2 linked regions of the Methylococcus capsulatus genome follow. The protein of the gene in region 2 interacts with the protein of the main gene of each other region in a pairwise test. Links are inferred from orthologs where the notes say so. Each region holds a gene or a part of one and is shown on either strand. Other genes may lie near its edges. The genes, in order: glp and mobA.

Region 1 (3,155 bases), 570 kb from region 2 along the record:
CGGAAAACGTTGGATGCTTCACAGTCTCCGCCCTGCGCGGACTGTCGGTACTACTGCTGTATTTTCCTGACGGACGCCGCAACGACATCCCTGATGTGGTAGATTTTTACGAAACCCGATTCGGCCCAGGCAACAGGGAAAGTCTGGCGCTGATCAGTTTTTTGCGGACCCTTGGACGAATCGAACGACCATTCCAGCGGGCACCTTTATGAACACTCCACCCACATCCGCCACCGAACAGCAGATAGCCGAACTGGTGAGGCGTTTTTACGAACGGGCTCTCGCCAACGACAGCCTGCGGCCCATTTTTGATGCTACCGTAACGGACTGGGACACGCATCACCGCGTGGTCCAGGATTTCTGGTCTCGAACTTTGTTGGACACGAACAGGTACCGCGGGCATCCCTACCCCGTCCATGCGCAGCTTCCGTTGCAGCCGGAGCATTTCGACATCTGGCTGGGGCTGTTCCGAGAAACGGCAAGGGAAGTGCTCCCCGCCGATGCCGCGGCCCAGGCCATTGCACGCGCCGAGCACATGGCCGAGAGTTTCAAGGCGGGCATGTTCAGTTTTCCGCCCTATCCAGGCCCGAAGCTATGGAAGCCGGCCCTGTGAAGCCGCGGCCGGCCGCCGATGCCGAACCCCGCTTCCTGCTTTATCACCTTCATCCCCTCAGTTCGCGCCTGTTGTTCATGCGCCATGCCACAGGCAGCGTACTGACACCGCGCCCCCTGCCCTGGCTATCCAGCCCAGTCGAAGGCGACGGCGCCGATGAGGAGCTCGATCCTGTCCTCCAATTACGCCTGGGCATGCAGATCCATGCTGGGCTGGGGTTCGAACCCGGCACGCTGGTGGTGGAACGGAAATTCCTGCGTCAGGCGGAAATCCCCATGGCGGTAGTGAACCTCCATCTGGCCCGCTTCATTGCCCTCGACCCGCCCCATGAGGAAATACAAGCGAAAGGCGGCCAGTTCTGCTCTATAACTGAACTCCAAGGCGGCCATCCAGTGGAAATGGCTTTGCTCCGCTGGGCTTATGAATTTCTACTCGGCGGTTGAATCTTCCGCGCTCCGACGAAATCAGACCAGGCCAAAGAACGGCTGTACGTCCACCAGGCTGCCTGGTTCCACCGGCCCGCTGTCCAACGGCAGCACGATGAAACAGTTGGCTTGACTCATCGAAGTCAGGATACCCGATCCCTGCTGACCGGTCTTGCGGACCACCATCCGGCCCCCGCCATCCGGCTCGACGATCCCACGCTGGAATTCGACCCGCCCAGGCCGCTTTCTGAGGCTGGACAAGCACACAGCCTTGAACAGCACAGGGACCGGCAGCGGCCACTCGCCTGCCATCCGGCGGAGCGCCGGCTGAACGAACTGGTAGAACGTTACCATGGCCGCCACAGGATTTCCGGGTAGGCCAAAGAACGCAGCGCCACCGACGCTGCCGAAAGTGAGAGGCCGCCCAGGCTTTATCGCGATCTTCCAGAACCCGACTCGACCGGCCTGCTCCAGCGCTTCCCGCAGGAGGTCGAATTCGCCGACCGAAACGCCGCCGGTCGACACAATCGCGTCTGCTTCGGCGGAAGCCTGGGCCAATACGGCTTCGAGCCGCTGCCTGTCGTCACCGACGATGCCGAATTCCCGTATTTCGATCCCCAGACGCTGCAGCATGCCGAGCAGCGCATAACGGTTGCTGTCATACAGGCCGCCTTCGGGAAGTACTTCGCCCGGCTCCCGCAACTCGTCCCCAGTGGTGAACAATGCGACCTTCAGTTTGCGGTAAACCGGTACCCGAGTCGCTCCCTGGCCGGCGAGCATCCCCAGGTCGGCGGGCACCATGCGACGTCCCCGCGCCAGCACGACCTGGCCAACAGCAACGTCTTCCCCGGTCTGGCGCACATTCTGGCCAGGCTTTTCCCCGGAGCCGACGACCACCCAACCGGCTTCAGCTTCGGCATGCTCCTGCATGACGACGGTATCGGCTCCGGCCGGCATCACAGCGCCGGTGAATATCCGCACGCATTGCCCTTCCCCGACAACACCGCTGTAAGGTGCACCGGCGCGCGACATCCCGACAATCTCCAGGCGACGCTTTCCTGACACCGGCAAATCCGCGCCCCGCAAGGCATAGCCATCCATCGCCGAATTCGGCGCCGAAGGGACTGCAACCGCGGCGCGGACATCCCCCGCCAGCACCCGGCCGAGCGCCGATCGCAAATCCACGGTCTCGGTTTCGGCTATGACGTGTACGGCGTCGAGAATGCGGGTTTGCGCGACCTCGATCGTCAAGGCACTGGGATCAGAGTCATCTTCGCAGCTAAAGGCTTGAATGGCGGAGTTCATGAGAAAGCTGGGAGCCGAGTCTTCGGTCAAACGGTGGCACTGCCGGTGCGTGGGGCGAGAATGATAGCGCTATCATCCCCACGCTCGGAAGGCGGCTATGCCGTCTTCTTGAACCGAGCCGCCTCCTCCGACCCTCCGGTCGCATCGCCTTCGCTGTATGAGTGCGCCCCCATGCCGGCCAGCTTTCCGCCGTCGACGATCAGATATTCTTCCCGGATGGGACGGCCATCGAACCAGCATTCGAGCACTTCCCGCACCCCGGCGGCATAGCGGGCCTGTGCGGACAGGCTGGTGCCGGAGATATGCGGCGTCATGCCGTGGTAAGGCATGCTCCGCCACGGGTGGTCCTGCGGCGCCGGCTGAGGGAACCAGACGTCGCCGGCGTAGCCGGCCAACTGGCCGCTTTCCAGCGCAGAGGCGATAGCGTCACGGTCGCAGATCTTGCCGCGCGCGGTATTGATGATGTAGGCGCCGCGCTTCATCTTGGCCAACATCACCTCGTCGAACATGTGTTCCGTTTCCGGATGCAGCGGACAGTTGATGGTGACCACATCGCACACCCGGATCATGGATTCGACGGTCGGATGGAAAGTCAGGTTCAGCTCCCGCTCGACTTCCGGCGCCAGCCGATGACGGTCGGTGTAATGCAGTTGGACGTCGAAAGGCTGCAGACGCTTCAGCACCGCCAGACCTATGCGTCCGGCGGCGACGGTCCCAACCTGCATGCCCTCCAGGTCGTAGGACCTCGCGACACAGTCGGCGATATTCCAGCCCCCCTTTACCACCCATTGGTACGACGGAATGTAGTTGCG
Region 2 (3,119 bases):
ATGACAGAAAGACCTGAGGTCTATCGCAACGACCATTTCCAAACCGACGTCGCGGTTCTGGCACTTTTCAGCACGCCCTTGCCTTTCCAAGGGTTCATGACTGAACACTTCGTGCTCACCGGAGCCGAAGCGGCCCATCGCGTGGTCCGGGAAATCCACGGCCGGCCGGCGCTTCAAGAACACGCGCGTGCGCTGCGTATCGGCGGCACCGACAGCGCTGCGGCATTTCCGGCCCAAGGCAACACCGGCGAAGTCCTGATCCGCTTCGCCGACCAGGCGCTGTACGCGTCCAAGAGTGCTGGCCGCAATCCGGTCAAGTGCCCCGCCGATACCGGACCGGGCGAATCCGCATGGGCAGTATCGCATTCGAAGAACTGAGCAAGACCTATCCGAGCGGTTTCGCGGCGCTGTCCGATCTGAGCCTCGACATCGCCGACGGCGAACTTCTCGTCGTCGTCGGCCCATCGGGTTGCGGCAAATCCACGCTGTTGCGGCTCATCGCCGGCCTGGACCGCCCCACCGCCGGCTCGATCCGGATCGGCGGCACGAAGGTGAACGCGCTCTCCCCGGCGGAGCGTAACGTCGCCATGGTGTTCCAGGATTACGCGCTCTATCCCAACATGACAGTGCGTGGCAATCTGGAGTTTCCGCTGAAAATGCGCCGGGTGGGCCGCGCCGAACGCCGCCGCCGGATCGAGCAGGTGGCATCGATGCTCGAACTCGCGCCGCTGCTCGACCGCCGCCCTGCGCAGCTCTCCGGCGGCCAGCGCCAGCGCGTGGCCATGGGGCGGGCGCTGGTCCGTGATCCGGTGGCATTCCTGCTCGACGAGCCCATCGCCAACCTGGATGCCCGTCTGCGCACGCAGGTTCGCGCAGAAATCGCCGAACTGCAGCGGCGGACCGGGACGACCATGATCTATGTCACTCACGACCAAGTCGAGGCCATGACCCTGGGCCAGCGCATCGCGGTTCTCAACCGCGGACGGCTGCAGCAGGCCGCCTCGCCCCGGGAACTCTACGCCCATCCGGCCAACACTTTCGTCGCCGGTTTCATCGGCAGCCCCCCCATGAATCTCCTGCCGGTCCGGATTGAACGTTCCGGCGACATCATCCTCCCCAGTTTCGGCGGCGTGCCACTGCCGGGCAGGATGAGGACACCGAAAGATGCGGCTATCGCCGGCATCCGGCCGGAAGCTGTCCGCCTGGCCGAAGTCTCGTCCGAGGGGATCGCCGTCCGCGTCCGGGAGGTGGAATATCTCGGCCATGAAACCTTGCTGCATTTCGCCCATGAAGCGGGAGCGGCCAGCCTCATTGCCCGCCTCCCGGGCCTGCCGCCCTTTGCCCGCGGCGATGCCGTCCGCCTAAGGATGGCGCCGGAAGACTGGTATTTCTTCGATCGGAACGGTCAGGCGTTGGGCTGAATCCTCCGCGCTTCCAGTACCTTGAGCTCCTCTAGGGAATTCACATTCGCGAACAGCTCCGGCACGTCACTGTAGTCGGTCCGGTGGGTCCGGTGCCGGGCCAGCCAGTCCTCGACCCGGCGCTCCCCCGAGGCCAGAAAGGACCGGAGATCGGCCCGCAGGGACCGCCGCACGATGAGAAATACCGGATGCAGGCGCTCGCCATCGTGCGCCACCGCGATATCGCAGTCCGACCTTGCCTGATCCTCGGCCAAGCGTTTCAACATGCAGCCGGTGACCAGCGGCGTATCACAAGGCACGGTCAAAACGAATTCCGTGTCGGCCCAGGCCATCGCGCTGAAAAGTCCCGCCAGCGGCCCCTCGAATTCCCCGCTTGTGTCGGCGATCACCGGGCAGCCGAAACCGGCGTAAATTTCCCGGCTACGGTTGGCGCTGACCACCACCTGCCCTGCCACCGCCCGCAAGGCCTCCAGCGCATAAACCACCAGCGGCCTGCCCCGGAACGGCACCAGCCCCTTGTCGCGACCGCCCATGCGGCTTCCTCTTCCGCCGGCTAGCACGCATCCGGTAATCTTGGGGGAAGGATATTTCACTGCGTAAACAAATCCTGACAATGACCGAAAAAGCCAAGCGGCATCTGCCCTTCCTGGCGGCAGCAGCCTTGACCGCCTGTGCCTCGACACCGGCGGACTGGCGCGCGGACTATTACGAAGCGGAAACCACCAAACCCTACGCCGACGTGATGGCCGAGCTGGAGCTGGCGATCACCGAGCAGAACTTCCGGATCACCGGCCACAACAAGATCGGCAGTGTGATACGTCAGCGGGATCGGATAGACTTTCCCGATTATGACACGCTGCAGTTCTGCAACTTGACCCTGGCCAGGCAAATGCTCGAAATCGAGCCGGCGGCAGTGGCCTGGATGCCCTGCAACGTCGCCGTCCGCTTCGAGCGGGGCCGCACGCGAATCACGGTGCATCTCTTGCCCGAAACCACCCAAAACCCATCCCTCGATGATTTCACCAGGGGGATGAACGACAAACTCAGGAAAATCGTCGATTTCGCCGCCGAGAATTAGGTTCCCCTCACAGATCCGATACGACCATGAAGACAATCTTCCCTGCCAGAACAATCCGGCCCATTACCTTGACCCTGCTGCTGACCGGACTGAACGCCTGTGATCCCCAGCCGGTGCAACCGAAGGTTCAAACTTCTGCTGCTTCAGAATCGCCCGCTGCCGCTCCGCCGAGCACTGGCGATTTCCCGACGCTGACACGGGTCGAATACGTTCTGCAATGCATGCAGGAACACGGAGGTCAAAACTACGACAACATGTACCACTGCGCCTGCGCCGTCGACGTCGTTGCCAAGGCGATGACCGCCGACGAATACGACCAGGCCGTGACCTTCACCAATCTGTTTGGCATGGGGGGCGAACGTGGCGCCGTCTTCCGCGATCCACCGCAATCCGAACAACTGCGCAAGAAACTCAAGGATGCCAAGGCGGCGGCGAACGACACCTGTTTCCCGAAGATGCCGGGAAGCGCCGGGGGCCAAGGGGGGAAATAGCTGGCAGGACGTGCCCGGTAGTGTATCTCAAACATCGAGGTGCACTATCGGGCAAGCCTCATCTGAAATCCGGGGCAATGATGCGCAGACCATCTATCTCTCCGACCAAGTCCGCCTTGGAGGCGCGCC

What was found.
Region 1: the proteins of mobA (region 2) and glp interact in binary tests that used the Escherichia coli proteins (3 or more experiments, as listed by UniProt). The link is inferred for Methylococcus capsulatus from one-to-one orthologs.

The regions. Positions count from the first base shown.
Region 1 is NZ_CP104311.1:2,642,623-2,645,777, reverse strand. The notes cover bases 184-3,024. They hold glp (gephyrin-like molybdotransferase Glp), read right to left. Parts: upstream 2,290-3,024; coding sequence 1,078-2,289; downstream 184-1,077. Other genes in these bases: N4J17_RS12925 (NAD-dependent formate dehydrogenase), read right to left, coding at 2,439-3,024; N4J17_RS12935 (hypothetical protein), read left to right, coding at 610-1,056; N4J17_RS12940 (group III truncated hemoglobin), read left to right, coding at 209-613. Outside these bases: more of N4J17_RS12925, read right to left, coding at 3,025-3,155. UniProt on the Escherichia coli protein: Catalyzes the insertion of molybdate into adenylated molybdopterin with the concomitant release of AMP.
Region 2 is NZ_CP104311.1:3,212,296-3,215,414, forward strand. What follows is about bases 181-2,985. They hold mobA (molybdenum cofactor guanylyltransferase MobA), read right to left. Parts: upstream 1,955-2,985; coding sequence 1,406-1,954; downstream 181-1,405. Other genes in these bases: N4J17_RS15505 (hypothetical protein), read left to right, coding at 181-378; N4J17_RS15510 (ABC transporter ATP-binding protein), read left to right, coding at 351-1,421; N4J17_RS15520 (DUF302 domain-containing protein), read left to right, coding at 2,035-2,499; N4J17_RS15525 (hypothetical protein), read left to right, coding at 2,568-2,985. Also shown: N4J17_RS15500 (FIST N-terminal domain-containing protein), read left to right, coding at 1-4; more of N4J17_RS15505, read left to right, coding at 1-180; more of N4J17_RS15525, read left to right, coding at 2,986-2,990. UniProt on the Escherichia coli protein: Transfers a GMP moiety from GTP to Mo-molybdopterin (Mo-MPT) cofactor (Moco or molybdenum cofactor) to form Mo-molybdopterin guanine dinucleotide (Mo-MGD) cofactor.